2 regions of the Megasphaera sp. SC8-1 genome follow, and region 1 is predicted to be linked to the other one. Evidence: a T-box and tRNA genes for the amino acid it is inferred to sense, from the RefSeq annotation. Region 1 holds a T-box; the other holds one or more tRNA genes.
The links. The T-box of region 1 lies ahead of thrS (threonine--tRNA ligase). A T-box ahead of a tRNA ligase gene usually reads a tRNA of that ligase, here a tRNA-Thr.

Region 2: it encodes a tRNA-Thr, which carries the amino acid that the T-box ahead of thrS (threonine--tRNA ligase) is inferred to sense. The anticodon was not compared.

The regions. Positions count from the first base shown of each region.
Region 1 covers NZ_JANFQH010000027.1:41,076-49,053, reverse strand. The annotation lists gene smc (chromosome segregation protein SMC) at 1-562, opposite strand, end outside; gene NOS26_RS08445 (magnesium transporter CorA family protein) at 809-1,762, shown strand; gene NOS26_RS08440 (ribonuclease HII) at 1,754-2,542, opposite strand; gene ylqF (ribosome biogenesis GTPase YlqF) at 2,545-3,408, opposite strand; gene thrS (threonine--tRNA ligase) at 3,581-5,488, opposite strand; T-box leader at 5,526-5,744, opposite strand; gene NOS26_RS08425 (electron transfer flavoprotein subunit alpha/FixB family protein) at 5,966-6,982, opposite strand; gene NOS26_RS08420 (electron transfer flavoprotein subunit beta/FixA family protein) at 7,003-7,815, opposite strand; gene NOS26_RS08415 (acyl-CoA dehydrogenase) at 7,889-7,978, opposite strand, start outside.
Region 2 covers NZ_JANFQH010000013.1:68,699-76,676, forward strand. The annotation lists gene lonC (Lon family ATP-dependent protease) at 1-1,335, shown strand, start outside; gene dnaB (replicative DNA helicase) at 1,337-2,665, shown strand; tRNA gene NOS26_RS05185 (tRNA-Thr) at 2,868-2,943, shown strand; tRNA gene NOS26_RS05190 (tRNA-Tyr) at 2,950-3,035, shown strand; tRNA gene NOS26_RS05195 (tRNA-Met) at 3,041-3,116, shown strand; tRNA gene NOS26_RS05200 (tRNA-Thr) at 3,174-3,249, shown strand; tRNA gene NOS26_RS05205 (tRNA-Met) at 3,255-3,331, shown strand; gene tuf (elongation factor Tu) at 3,479-4,666, shown strand; gene NOS26_RS05215 (mechanosensitive ion channel family protein) at 5,052-5,948, shown strand; gene NOS26_RS05220 (L-lactate permease) at 6,231-7,751, shown strand.

The sequences.
Region 1 (7,978 bases):
AGTTGCGTTCGGTCTCGGCGATCTTGCGCAGGCCGTCGGCTTTGCGCCCTTTGAAGCGGCTGATACCGGCCACTTCTTCAAAGATGACCCGCCGTTCTTCCGGTTTGCTGTTGAGGATGCGGTCGACGCGGTTCTGACCGATGACAGCCATGGAATCCTGGCCGATACCCGTATCGGCAAAGAGGATGTGGATGTCTTTCAGGCGGCACGGCCGGCGGTTGATATAGTATTCACTGTCGCCGGACCGGAACAGGCGCCGCGTGACGACGACTTCAGTGAACTCCGTATCCAGGGCGTGGTCGCTGTTGTCGAAGTACAGTGAAACTTCGGCTGCCCCCTGGGGCCGGCGGGTCTGGGTCCCGGCAAAGATGATGTCTTCCGACTTCTGCCCCCGCAGCTGGCGGACATTCTGTTCGCCCATGACCCAGCGGACGGCGTCAGAAATATTGCTCTTGCCGCTGCCATTGGGCCCGACAATGGCCGTAATGCCCTTGTCAAAGGTCAGCGTCGTCTTATCTGCAAAGGACTTGAATCCCCGCAGTTCCATTTTCAATAATTGCATAATGTCTACTCTCTCTGTGGACGGCCTCGACGGACACGGTACGGCGCCGCGCGGCAGTCCTGATTATTTACTCGTACAGTTAATCATACCATAATTACCGGCCTGCCGCTACTATGGCCTCCCTAGCCGACGATCGGCAAAGTTTCTGTAAAATATCGGGGAAAACCTTGACGAGTCCTGTCTTAATGGATTATATTAGAATTTGGGTTTGAAGGCCCTTATTCTGCAGAAAGGGAGAGTACCGTAATGATTCAAGTTTATAAACACAGCAACGGCCATCTGGAAGACAACATTTCCCTGGCATCGGCTGAAAAAGGTTCATGGATCCACGTCGTAAATCCGGATTCCGAAGATTTACAGCTCGTATCCATGGTCACGGAAATCCCCACTGATGTCCTGAAAACCGCCTTGGACACGGAAGAACGTTCGCACGTCGAAATCGAAGACAATTACATCTTCGTCGTCATCAACATCCCGATCATCTTGGAAACGGATAGTTATGACACCTTGCCGCTGGGCATTTTCATCACACCGGACTTCATCATCACCCTCTGTATTCAAGAAACAGAAGTCATGCGTGCTTTCACAGAGAACAAGTATCCCCTGTTCTATACCTTCAAGAAGACGCGTTTCCTATTCCAGATCCTCTATCGTTCGGCGACGCTGTTCCTGCGCTACTTGATGCAGATTAACCGCCGGACCGACGACATCGAAGAAATCCTGCGCCATTCCATGCGCAACAAGGAATTTTTCCTGCTCCTGGAATTACAGAAATCACTGACCTACTTCACGTCAGCCCTGCGCAGCAACGGCATCGTCATGGAACGGCTCATGCGCCTGCGCCGCAATACGTCGCTCCACCATCTCATCAAGATGTATGAAGAAGACGAAGACCTCCTGGAAGATGTCATCATCGAGAACAAGCAGGCTATCGAAATGGTCGAGATGTATTCCAATATCCTCATGAATATGTCCGATACCTTCGCCTCGATCATTTCCAACAACCTGAACCTGGTCATGAAATTTCTGGCATCCATTACGATCATGCTGGCCGTCCCGACAATCATCTTCAGCTTGTGGGGCATCAACGTCCCTGTCCCCTTCCAGGACACAGCGGCCGGTTTCTACTACGTCGTAGGCATTGCCATGTGCTGCACCATCGTCGCCGTCATCATGCTCTGGCGGAAGGACCTATTCTGAAAGGCCCTTCATCATGCTCTTGATGGGTTCAAAAGAGCGGCGGTGAATCGGACACGGTCCGTATTCCCGCAACGCTTCCATATGCATTTTCGTCAAATATCCCTTGTGGACGGCAAAGCCGTACTGGGGATATTTTTTATCGTATTCCACCATGAGCCGGTCACGGGTGACCTTGGCGATGATAGAAGCGGCGGCGATAGATGCGCTCAGGGCATCGCCGTGGACTAAGGACTTGTGGGGCACGGTCAGTTCCCGGAGGGGCATGGCATCGACCAGGACCGCTTCCGCCGGCACAGCCAGGCCGTTGACGGCGTCATACATGCCCTGCATGGTAGCGTGGTAAATGTCGAGCTCGTCGATTTCTTTTTCCGACTTGGCCATGCAGGATACGGCGACGGCTTCGGCCATGATCTTATCATAGAGCAGGTCCCGCTTGGCTGGCGGGACTTTTTTACTGTCATTGAGGCCGGGACATTCCCAATATGGCGGCAATATGACGGCGGCTACCATGACCGGTCCGGCTGCCGGGCCGCGGCCAGCTTCGTCGATACCGGCCACGTGGTACAGGCCTTGGTTATAATAGACCGTTTCCTGGGCATACATATGGAGGACCCGTTCCCGCTCAGCTTCTTCCCGGATTTTCTGGCGCATATAGGCAGCGGCCAGTTTGCGGACCGACACGCGGCTATCTTCTTTCATGGCTGCCAGGAGTTCCTGTACGTCATCGCCAGCGGCTAACTGAGCTTTAAGGTCGGCGACTCGGAATTTCTCGATATCCATGGTCAGTCCTCCCCTTCGAAATCGCCCAGGCGGTCCAGGGAAATGGCACCGATCTTGCCTTCACGAAATTCCTTGAGGATGAGTTTATAGGTCTTTTCCAGGTCGACGACGCCACCCGATACGATACAGCCCCGCTTGCGGCCGATGGCTTCGATCGTATCCAGGGGCTTTTCACAGAGGCTGTCCAATTTATAGCGGCCTTTCAGTTCATCCGGATACTGGGCCGACAGCTGTTCGACGAGCTGCAAGAGGACCGTTTCCATATCGAAGACCGTGTCGGAAATGGCGCCCGTCGCAGCCAGGCGGTAGGCGCTGACCTGGTTTTCCAGTTTCGGCCACAAGACGCCCGGCGTATCCAGAAGGTCGAGCTGGTCGCCGATGTGGACCCACTGCTTGCCCTTCGTTTCGCCCGGTTTATCTGCTGTCTTGGCCGCACTGCGGCGGGACAATTTATTGATGAGCGTCGACTTGCCGACATTGGGGATGCCCAGGATCATGGTCCGGACGGCACGGTTCTTGAGGCCCCTTGCCTTCCAGCGGGCCAGCTTCGGCGCTGCCAGGGAACGGACGAGGGAAATGAGCTGTTTCACGCCCTTGCCGCCTTTACTGTTCAAGGCCAGGACTTTGCGGCCCTGCTGCTTATAATAGGCCACCCATTCGTCAAGGACAGCCGGATCGGCCAGGTCGGCCTTGTTGAGGACGACGATGGACGGCTTGTCGCCGATGAGGGACTTGATCATGGGATTGGTGCTGCTCATGGGAATGCGGGCATCGACGAGTTCGATGACGACATCGATGATCTTGAGATTTTCCTGAATCAGGCGCTTGGCCTTGGCCATATGGCCGGGATACCAGTTGATTATCATAATGTTACTCCTTTGGTGATGAGAAAAAAGGGCCTTCACATGAACATTTCGCCTATCATGTAAGGACCCTTTAACTTTAATGTTTGACGTTTGATGCTTGATGTTTGATGTGAGGTTTTAAATTTTACCCATTCACATCAAACATCAAACTTTCAACTTCAAACTTACTATATTAGCCTTCTCTTGTTTCGGTGAGTTTCTGGATGTGGGCGACGACTTCGTCGATCGGTTTGGCACCTAAATCGCCTTTAGAACGGTCACGCAGGCCGAGGGTACCGTTTTCCATTTCCTTGTCGCCGACGACGGCCATGTAAGGAACTTTTTCCATCTGTGCCTTGCGGATCTTGTAGCCGATCTTTTCGCTGCTTTCATCGACTTCGACGCGGATACCCAGTTTCTTGAATTTCTTAGCCAGGTCTTTGCAGTAAGCCAGGTGTTTGTCCGAAATGGGCAGGAACTTGATCTGGACCGGAGCCAGCCATACCGGGAAAGCACCGGCATAGTTTTCAGTGATGATGCCCAGGAAGCGTTCGATACTGCCGAAGCAGGCGCGATGGACCATGACCGGACGGTGTTTCTGGCCATCTTCGCCGATGTAAGTCATGTCGAAGCGTTCCGGCATGAGCATATCGAGCTGGATGGTACCGCACTGCCAGGTACGGCCGATGGAGTCTTTCAGGTGGAAGTCCAGTTTCGGGCCGTAGAAGGCGCCGTCGCCTTCGTTGATGACGTACGGGATGTGGCGTTCTTCGATGACATCATGCAAGGTCTTGGTAGCCAGTTCCCAGATTTCGTCGGAGCCCATGGAGTCTTCCGGACGAGTGGACAATTCGACGTGGTATTCCAGGCCGAACTGTTTGTATGCCTTGTCGAAGAGGTCCATGACGCCGGAGATTTCTTCTTTCATCTGGCTCGGCAGCATGAAGATATGGGCGTCGTCCTGAGTGAAGCAGCGGACGCGGAACAAGCCGTGGAGGGCACCGTGGAGTTCGTGACGATGGACCAGGCCGAGTTCAGCCATGCGCATGGGGAAATCACGATAGCTGTGGACATTGCTCTTATAGACCAGGATGCCGCCGGGGCAGTTCATCGGTTTGATGGCATAGGGCTGTTCATCGATGGTGGTGAAATACATGTTATCGCGGTAGTGATCCCAGTGGCCGGACTGTTCCCAGAGGTGACGGTTGAGGATCAGCGGTGTCATGATTTCATCGTAATCGGCTTCGTCATGGAGTTCATGCCAGAACTTGAGCAGGTTGTTGCGCAAGATCATTCCCTTGGGATGGAAGAACGGGAAGCCCGGACCTTCTTCGTGGAAGCTGAACAAGTCGAGCTGTTTGCCCAGCTTGCGATGGTCGCGTTTTTCAGCTTCTTCCATCATCTTCAAGTATTCATCGAGTTCCGATTTCTTTTCAAAAGCGGTACCGTAAATACGCTGGAGCATCTTGTTGTGTTCATCACCGCGCCAGTAAGCGCCGGCAACGGTACGCAGTTTGAAGGCCTTGACGGCGCCTGTCGAAGCGCAGTGCGGACCGGCACAGAGGTCGACGAAGTCGCCCTGGCGGTAGAGGGAGATGACAGCATCTTCCGGAAGGTCTTCAATGAGTTCTACTTTATAATCCTGACCGGCGTCTTTGAAGAGCTTCAAAGCATCGGCGCGGGACAAGACTTCTTTAGTGATAGGGAGGTTTTCTTTGACGATCTTGGCCATTTCAGCTTCGATAGCGGCGAAGTCTTCCTGTGTGAAACGGTGTTCTGTATCGAGGTCGTAGTAGAAACCGTTTTCAATGGACGGGCCAATAGCAAATTTAACACCCGGGAAGAGGTGCTGGATAGCCTGAGCCATGACATGAGATGCTGTATGGCGGAGGGTATCTTTCCCTTCCTGGTCGGCGAAGGTGAGAAATTCAACGGTCGAACCGTCGACGATAGTTTCACGGAGGTCCGTGACTTCACCATTGACTTTTGCTACTAATACTTTCTTTGCAAGACTGTTGCTGAGCTGTTTGACAGCTTCGGCAAGAGAGATGCCATCGGGAAACTGTTTTTTGCTTCCGTCTTTTAATACTAATTCTGCCATTACAAACATCCTCCTTAATAAAAAAAAGCTCTCGTCCTCAAGGGACGAGAGCTTAACTCACGTGGTTCCACCCTAGTTCACCAGAAAAAAATTCCGATGTACTCAAGCGCGATAACGGGGCGGCCGGAATCCCCTACTCAGTTCGGAGATTCAGCTCCAAGGCGGTAACTCGCTAGGCTTCATAAGGCACTCACACCACTGTGCCTCTCTCTGGAATAAAGGGACTATCGAGTCATATCCTTTTCAAAGCTTCTTACATATCTCTATGTATGCGTAAATTATACGGCACGAGATGAGGCTTGTCAAGGGTGTGGTGTGCAAAGGTTTCGGATATCATACAAATATTCGTCTGGCAATCGTTTGTCGTGGGTCGTTTGCCGTGGTTCGAAGAATATTCGCCAAACGGCAAACGCCAAACGAACCACAAAAAGGCTACTGCAAATGCAGTAGCCTTTTTATTATGCACGGTTAGATAACTTATGCAATGCCTTTCTGTTTCTTGATGGCTTCTGTGAGGAGCGGGAGAACTTTGAAGACATCGCCTACGATACCATAGTCGCAGACTTTGAAGATCGGAGCATCTTCGTCTTTGTTGATAGCGATGATGCAGTCAGAACCAGTCATGCCTGCCAAGTGCTGGATAGCACCGGAAATAGCGCATGCAATGTAGATCTTCGGACCAACTGTTTTACCAGTCTGGCCAACCTGATGGAGAGCATCGATCCAGCCAGCGTCAACAGCTGCACGGGATGCACCAACAGCGCCGCCGAGGACGTCTGCACATTCTTTGAGGATACCGGTCTTGAACGGTTCTTCACTGTTCATGCCACGGCCGCCAGCAACGATAACGTCAGCGTCTTCGATTTTAACGCCTTCGCCGCCCAATTTGATGAGTTCGACGAATTTGGTCATGAAGTCAGCATCGGAGAGGTTAGCTTTCTTTTCGATAACTTCGCCAGTTGCAGAAGGATCTGCTTCCGGTTTTTTGAAGACATGCGGACGGACAGTACCCATCTGCGGACGGTTGTCCGGGCAGATGATTTCAGCCATGATGTTGCCGCCGAGAGCCGGACGGGTCCATACGATGGTCTTTTTGTCGTCGTCAACGCCGAGCTGCGTGCAGTCAGCGGTGAGGCCAGTCTTCAAGGAATTAGCGACACGCGGGCCGAGGTCACGGCCGATGTTGGTAGCGCCAACGAGGAATACGTTCGGTTTTTCTTCATGGAAGAAATCGCAAATAACTTTTGCATAAGCCGTCGTATTGTAATGTTCGAGCTGAGGATCATCATAAACGTATACTTTATGAGCACCGTGAGCGATAAGTTCCTGAGCCAACGGTTTTACGTCTTTACCAATGAGGATTGCACCGACTTCGTCGCCGATGGTGTCAGCCAAGATGCGAGCCTGGCCCAACAATTCGAAAGATACATCACGTAATTTGCCTTCGAACTGTTCAGCAATTACATAAATGCCTTTATATTCTGCTAAATCCATTTTCACTGTTCCTCCTTAGATTAAATGATTTTCTGGGCAACCAGTTTTTCCATGACCTGGTCGACGATTGCCTGTTCGTTGTCATCTTCAACTTTGAGAACGAGACCACCGGATCTCTGAGGCGGTGTGAAAATCTTACGGACTTTAGTCGGAGAGCCAGACAAACCGATCTGAGCGTCGTCAGCTGCAACAGCAGCAGCGTCCAAGTTCGGGATTTCGCGGCGTTTTGCTTTCATCGTGCCACGAATGGTCGGGAAACGCGGTTCGTTCAAGTCTTTAACAGCGGTAATCAATACCGGGAAGTTAGCTTCTGTTACGATGTAGCCTTCTTCGTTTTCCTGCTGAACAGTAACTTTGTCGCCTTCGACTTTGATGTCGCGGGCATACGTAATCTGAGGAATACCGAGTTCGCAAGCGATCTGCGGGCCAACCTGTGCGGTATCGCCGTCAATAGCCTGTTTGCCGCAGAGGATGATATCGAACTGTTCGATACCTTTGTCAGCAGCCAATTTTTTGATAGCCTGTGCCAAAGCATAGCCCGTAGCTAACGTATCGGAACCACCGAGTTTGCGGTCGGACAGAAGATAAGCATCGTCAGCGCCCATTGCAAGGCCTTCACGAAGAACGTCTTTTGCCTGATCAGGACCCATCGAGAGAAGTGTGATTTTTACGTCTTTGTCAGCATCTTTCAATGCGAGAGCTGCTTCCAAAGCGTTCTGGTCGAAGGGGTTAAAAATGTTAGGAACACCAGCGCGGATGACCGTATGTTTTACGGGGTCAATCTTAACTTCTGCAGTGTCCGGAACCTGTTTGACACATACCAATATTTCCATTTACGTTTGCCTCCTAAAATCTTTTTTTATGTAACGGGCCCAGCAAAGGGCCAGGCCCGAGCATAAACTTCAATTATCTTAACAGAGCACCACCTGTAACCATGAGCTGAACTTCGTTCGTGCCTTCGTAGATCTGAGTGATCTTAGCATCGCGCATGTGACG
Region 2 (7,978 bases), on a different contig from region 1:
TATCCGCAGCACCTGCTCCTTTACGGACCGCCGGGAGTCGGCAAGACGACGGCTGCCCGCATCGTCCTGGACGAAGCCAAGAAGCTGCCCTTCACGCCCTTTGGTCCCGATGCGCCCTTTGTCGAAACAGACGGCACGACGCTGCGCTGGGATTCGCGGGATATGACCAACCCCCTCATCGGTTCGGTCCACGATCCGATTTACCAGGGTGCCCGCCGCGATCTGGCCGATACAGGTATACCGGAACCGAAACCGGGCCTGGTCACAGAAGCCCACGGCGGTATCCTGTTCATCGATGAAATCGGAGAAATGGACCCGATGCTGCTCAACAAGCTGCTCAAGGTCATGGAAGACAAGCGGGTCCGTTTTGAATCGGCTTATTACGATGAAGATGACCCGAATGTGCCGAAATATATCAAGAAACTCTTTGCCGAAGGCGCACCGGCCGATTTCATCCTCATCGGTGCGACGACGCGGGACCCGTCGGAAATCAATCCGGCCATCCGGTCGCGGTGTGCGGAAGTCTTTTTTGAACCCCTCGTCCCGGCGGATATCGAACAGATTGTGACCAACGCCGCTGTCCAGTTAGGGGCAGAACTCGAAGAAGGTGTAGCCAGGATGATCAGTGAATTTACCATTGAAGGCCGGAAGGCTGTCAATATCCTGGCCGATACCTACGGCCTGGCTGTCTTTAAATCGGGGTCCAAGGACCATGTGCGCATCACCTGCGACCATGTCCGCCGCGTCGCCCAGATCAGCCGCCTCGTGCCTTACGTGACGGAGAAAGCCAGCGATACGCCGGTCGTCGGCAAGGTCTTCGGTCTCGGCGTCGCCGGTTACCTCGGATCGGCCATTGAAATCGAAGCCGTCGCTTTCCCGGCACGGGCGCCGGGGAAGGGCTACTACCGGTTCAACGACACAGCCGGTTCCATGGCCAAGGATTCCATGTTCAACGCCGCCGCTGTCGTCCGCCGCATGACGGGGAAGGAACTGTCTGATTACGACGTCAACATCAACTTCATCGGCGGCGGCAATATCGACGGCCCGTCTGCAGGCTGTGCCATTACGACAGCCCTCATTTCGGCCATTACGGGGACGCCGGTCCGCCAGGATATGGCCCTGACCGGAGAAATTTCCATCCAGGGGCAGGTCAAGCCCGTTGGCGGTGTCTTTGAAAAGGCTTATGGCGCCCGCCAGGCCGGCATGAAGGGCATCATCATCCCAGAGGAAAATGCCCACGACATCCCGGAACGCCATTTGGGTCTCCATATCCACTATGCCGTCACCATCGACGATGTATTGAAATTGATGTTAGTCAAACAGGGGGAATCATAATATGGAACAGCGGATTCCACCGCAGAATGTAGAAGCAGAACAGGCCGTCCTGGGGGCCATGCTCTTATCCCATGATGCCGTCATCGTCGCCATGGAAAAGCTCCAGCCCCGGGATTTTTACCGCGATGCCCATCGCATCATCTTTGAAGCCATGGAACATCTTCATCGGGAGAACAAGGAAATCGACGTCATCACCTTGCCGGAAGAATTGAACCGCATGAAAAAAATGGACGACGTCGGCGGCGTCGGCTATGTCCTGAATCTTCCCAATATGGTAGGGACGGCGTCGAACGCCGAATACTATGCCAATATCGTCGTCGAGAAGGCCCTGTCCCGGAATCTCATTTCCACCTGTACCGAGCTGGCGACAGAAGCCTATGACGGCGAGAAGAAAACGGAAGACCTCCTGGACGATGCCGAACGGCGTATCCTTCAGTTATCGGATACGAAGAACCGCGGCGATTTTGCTTCCGTCGGGACCGTCGTCGAAGCGACCCTCGATAAAATCACCAAGCTCTATGAAAATAAAGCGGGCCTGACGGGCCTGCCGACGGGATTCCGCGACCTGGACCGCATGACGTCGGGTTTGCAGCCGTCAGACTTGATCCTGGTCGCTGCCCGGCCGAGTATGGGCAAGACGGCCTTTACCCTGAACATCGCCCAGAACGTCGGCGTCCGCCAGCATAAGACGGTGGCCTTCTTTTCCCTGGAAATGTCTCAGGAACAGCTCGTCCAGCGACTGCTCTGCCAGATTGCCCATATCGATTCGCAGAAACTGCGCACAGGCCAGCTCAACAGCGATGAAGAATGGACGCGCCTGACCGATGCCTGCGACAAGCTCTATGAATCGCCTATTTATATCGACGATACGCCGGGCATTTCCGTCGCCGAAATGCGCTCGAAGGCGCGGCGCCTCAAATCGGAACACGGCCTGGACCTGATCATCGTCGACTATCTGCAGCTCATGCAGGGTCGTAATGCCGAAAGCCGGCAGCAGGAAATCTCCGAGATTTCCCGCTCCCTCAAGGCCCTGGCGCGGGAACTGAAAGTGCCGCTCATCGCCTTGTCCCAGCTCAGCCGAAGCGTCGAAAGCCGGCAGGATAAACGACCCATGCTCAGTGACCTCCGCGAATCGGGGGCCCTGGAACAGGATGCGGACATCGTTTCCTTCTTGTATCGCGAAGATTACTACGACAAGGAAACGGAGAACCAGCACATCACCGAGGTCATCCTGGCCAAGCACCGCAATGGCCCTGTCGGGTCGGTCAAATTGTACTTCAAGAACGAGTTCACGTTGTTCCTCAACCTGGATACGCAGCATGAAGGCTAGTTTGACAAATTAATTTAAAAAAAGTGAAAAAAGTACTTGCATTATTCCGTGGGGTATAGTATACTAATCAAGTCAGCGGTTCTGACAGAGATTTTTGAAACGAGGTTCTGCCTCGTCAGAAGAAATAAGAAAAGCTGATAAAAAAGTTCTTGACAGAACGTCAGTCCTTTGATATAATAGACTACGTTCCACGGAACAGTAAGCCAACGTAGCTCAATTGGTAGAGCAACTGACTTGTAATCAGTAGGTTGTAGGTTCAAGTCCTATCGTTGGCTCCAGTAAATGGTGGGGTTCCCGAGTGGCTAAAGGGAGCAGACTGTAAATCTGCCGGCGTTTGCCTTCGAAGGTTCGAATCCTTCCCCCACCACCAATTATCGCGGGGTGGAGCAGTTGGTAGCTCGTCGGGCTCATAACCCGAAGGTCGTAGGTTCAAGTCCTGCCCCCGCTACCAAATTTTTTTACTGCAAGGTAAAAAACAACTTCATAATTGGCTTTGACCAGTTCATAAGCTGTTGTAGCTCAGTCGGTAGAGCGTATCCTTGGTAAGGATAAGGTCACCGGTTCAATCCCGGTCAATAGCTCCACACATGGCGGCTTAGCTCAGTTGGCTAGAGCATGCGGTTCATACCCGCAGTGTCCAGAGTTCGAATCTCCGAGCCGCCACCACACTAATAACCTCGTGCATACGAGGTTATTTCTATATGCAAAAATATTTTTTGTTTAAATTTATCTTTTTTTTAAGCAAAGAGTATGGATGTGTGATAGAATACAAGTGGGTAGCTGTTTTTTTTCCTAAAGGAGGAAATGATTACAATGGCAAAAGAACATTATGAAAGAACAAAACCGCATGTCAATATCGGTACGATTGGTCACGTCGACCATGGCAAAACGACATTGACGGCTGCTATTACGAAAGTATTAGCAAAGAAGGGCTTTGCCAAGTTCGAAGATTACTCCGATATTGACAAGGCACCGGAAGAACGTGAACGTGGTATTACGATCAATACGGCGCACGTCGAATATGAAACGGAAAAACGCCACTATGCACATGTTGACTGCCCGGGGCATGCTGACTATGTCAAGAACATGATCACCGGTGCTGCTCAGATGGATGGTGCTATCCTCGTTGTATCCGCAGCTGACGGCCCGATGCCGCAGACTCGTGAACACATCCTGCTGGCCCGCCAGGTCGGCGTACCGGCTATCGTCGTATACCTCAACAAAGCTGACCAGGTCGACGACCCGGAACTGATTGAACTCGTTGAAATGGAAGTCCGTGACCTCCTGACTGAATATGATTATCCTGGCGATGAAGTTCCTATCATCGTAGGTTCTGCATTGAAAGCCCTCGAAGGCGATCCGGAAGCTGAAAAATCCATCCTCGACTTGATGGATGCCGTCGACAGCTACATTCCGACTCCGCAGCGTCCGACAGACCAGCCGTTCCTGATGCCTGTCGAAGACGTCTTCACCATTACAGGCCGCGGCACCGTTGCTACAGGTCGTGTCGAACGCGGTACGATTAAAGTCGGTGACCCTGTCGAAATCGTCGGCCTCGCCGATAAACCGAAAGATACGGTCGTTACGGGCGTTGAAATGTTCCGTAAGATCCTCGACCTCGCTGAAGCAGGCGACAACATCGGCGCCTTGCTCCGCGGCATCGACCGTAAAGATGTCGAACGCGGCCAGGTCCTGGCTAAACCGGGCACCATTCATCCGCACACGAAATTCAAGGCTCAGGTCTATGTCCTGACCAAAGATGAAGGCGGCCGTCATACGCCGTTCTTCAACGGCTATCGTCCGCAGTTCTACTTCCGTACCACTGACGTAACGGGCGTCATCAACCTGCCGGAAGGCACGGAAATGTGCATGCCTGGCGATAACGTCAAGATGGATGTCGAACTCATCACACCGATTGCTATTGAAGCAGGCCTGCGCTTCGCTATCCGTGAAGGCGGCCGTACCGTAGGTGCCGGTGTCGTATCCGAAATCGAAGGCTAAAATATTGTTTGATCGTTGACTGTCAACTTCAAACTTGAAAAAGAGGCTGTCGCATATGCGACGGCCTCTTTTTTGCGTGCCTTTATGCACAAGGTCACAGACCGTGAAAGATTTATCGCCTGGCTGCGATTTCGTAGGGGTCGCCCAAAGGGCGACCCGCTTGATTCTGAGGGAATCGCGGTTACAGTAATATGGAGCACCAAAGCCTCTCCTCATAGGAGAGGTGGCCCGAAGGGCCGGAGAGGTTAACCTCTCAGTCAGCTGCGCTGACAGCTCTCCTAGCAGGAGAGCCGGGCCACTGGTCACCAGCCACGAGCCACTAGCCCCTAGCCACTAGCCACGAACCCGGGTATAATAGAAGCACACACGAGAGGAGGGTGCAACTATGAATATTGCTGAAAATACGGCTGATACGGCACAGCAGGCGGCCCATGTCGTCCAGGCCGATGTCCAGAATCAGGTCACGCAGAGCGTCACGACGCTGGACCAGTTCAAGGAATTTTTGCTCAATCACGGCCCGGATGTCATCTATGCCATTGTCATCTTCATCGTTGGCCGCTACGTGGCCAGAGGGTTCAAGAACTTGGCTGTCCGCATGATGACTCATGCCAATTACGACCATACGGTCATCACCTTTGTCAGCCAGCTGATTTATTATGCCATCATGGCCCTGGTCCTGCTGTCGGCACTGAATAAGGCGGGGATTCCGACGAATTCCTTCCTGGCCGCTTTCGGTGCCTTCGGCCTGGCTGTCGGCCTGGCGTTACAGAACAATCTGTCGAATTTTGCTTCAGGCCTTTTGATCCTGATCTTCAAGCCTTTCAAAGCCGGTGATTGGATTGCCGTCGGCGGCGTAGAAGGCAGCGTCAAAGGGATACAGATGATGAATACGGCCATTACGACCAAGGACAATAAGACCATTTTCATCCCGAATTCTATCATCACGTCGTCCCAGGTAACCAATAGCTCTTACCAGGAAGATCGTTACATTACTTTTTTCTTCGATATCGGTTATCAGAATGACCACCATAAAGCCATTGCCTTGCTGAAACAGGTCTTTCAAGACGATAAAAGGATCCTCAATGCCGATACCCTGGAAATCGGTATCCGTGAATTTGCAGAGAACTCCGTCCGCATCGCCGCCTTTCCCAGGGTTGCCAAGGCGGATTACTATCCCGTCTACTACGATATCATGTCTAAAGTCAAGGACACCTTCGATGCCAATGGCATTGATATCCCTTATCCCCAGCGCGTCGTTTACGTACAGCGGGAAGGGAAGTAGGGAAAGAAAAGGGGCTGTCGCACGCGCGACAGCCCCTTACTACGTGAAAAAAAGAATAAGGTCTTGAAATAAGAATGATTGCCAGAATGGAACAATATCCTTGCGTTTTTCGTCTAACTGAGGCAATACCTATACTTTAATAGCATTACTAAGCTGTTGATTTATTCCCTTTCTCTATTATATAATAATATCATATTGTTCGGGAATTAATTATTTAATTATTAATAGTTTTTGAGCATATAGTAAGTTCAAAATTGAACAAAGAAAGGGAGAATTTGTATTATGGTATTTTTATTGGCACTGTCACCGATTCTGTGGCTCATCATCTCGCTGGGCTTCTTGAAGATGCAAAGCTTCAAGGCTTGTCCGATTGCACTCATCATTTCTTTTGCTGTCGCCCTGGCTTGGTATCATATGCCTGGCATGGATGCCGCTACGGCTGCTCTGGAAGGCGTGGCCCTGGCATGTTGGCCTATCTTGCTGGTCATCATCGCTGCTATCTTTACGTATAATCTGACGCTGTACACCAAGAGCATGGACATCGTCAAGCACATGTTGACGACGGTCAGCAAGGACCGCCGCGTCCTGGCCCTGCTCATCGGCTGGGGCTTCGGTGCCTTCATGGAAGGCATGGCCGGCTTTGGTACGGCTATCGCTATCCCGGCCTCGATGCTGGTTGCCATGGGTTTCGACCCGATCAAGGCCATCCTGGTCTGCCTGGTCGCTAACTCCGTTCCTACGACGTATGGTTCCATTGGTATTCCGGCCAGCACTTTGGCCAACTTGACAGGTATCGATCCGGTACAGCTGTCGACATACATCAGCTTGCAGCTCTTGCCGCTCAATATCCTTTGCCCGTTCATCATCGTCGCCATCGTCGGCGGATCGCTGAAAGCCCTCAAAGGCGTCTTCATGATCACCCTGCTTTCGGCCCTGGGTCTGGCTGTGCCGGAACTCATCGTTTCGTCTTTTGTCGGCCCGGAACTGGCTGTCATGGGTGCGTCCATTGTCATCATGGCCCTCATCGTCGTCTATTCCCATTTCCGTCCTGTCAATGATCCGGAATATGCCATGGACATCAACCCGGCTCACGTACCGCTCCGCGGCGGTCTGCTGGCTTGCCTGCCCTTCATCTTGATCTTCGTCTTCTTACTGTTGACGTCGAAACTCGTTCCTTTCATCCATGCTCCGCTCATGGCTATTAAATCGTCGGTCCTCATCTATACCGGTCAGGGCGGCGTACCTTATACCTTCATCTGGGTCAATACACCGGGTATCCTCATTCTCCTGGCTGCCTTCATCAGCGGCAAAGCCCAGTCGGCCCGCTTCAGTGAAATGTTCTTCGTCTTGCTGAACACCATCAAAGGCCTCCGCAATACGATCATCACCATCATTGCCGTCATCGCTACGGCGAAAGTCATGGGCTACAGCGGCATGACATCGGATATCGCCCGCACGGCTGTCGAAGCGACGGGTATGATGTATCCGGCCATTGCACCGCTCATCGGCTCTGTCGGCACGTTCATCACCGGTTCCGGTACGTCCAGTAACGTCCTCTTCGGCAACCTCCAGACCGATGCTGCTGCCGCCATCAATGCCAATAAAGCCTGGCTGGCCGCTGCCAACTCGGCTGGTACCTGCGCGGGCAAGATGATTTCGCCGCAAAGTATCGCCATTGCCGTCGGGGCCATCTCCCTGACCGGCAAGGATAACGAAATCCTTCAGGCAATCATGAAAGTCTATGTACCATATATCATCCTCTTAGGGGCCATCGTCTACTTCGGACAGGTCCTGGTAGGGTAGGGAAAAAGGGACTGTCGCACATGCGACAGTCCCTTTCAAGTTGTTAGTGGCTAGCAGTTAGTGGTTAGTAGATGGTTTTAAATTTAAATGTTTTGCTGAAAGCTACAAACTTCATACTACAGACTATAAGGAGAAAGGGGCCTCACATAATAGCATGTGCTTTTGTGTGACAGCCCCTTTTCAGATGATTCAGGCGAGCCACGAACCACTAGCCACGAACCACTAGT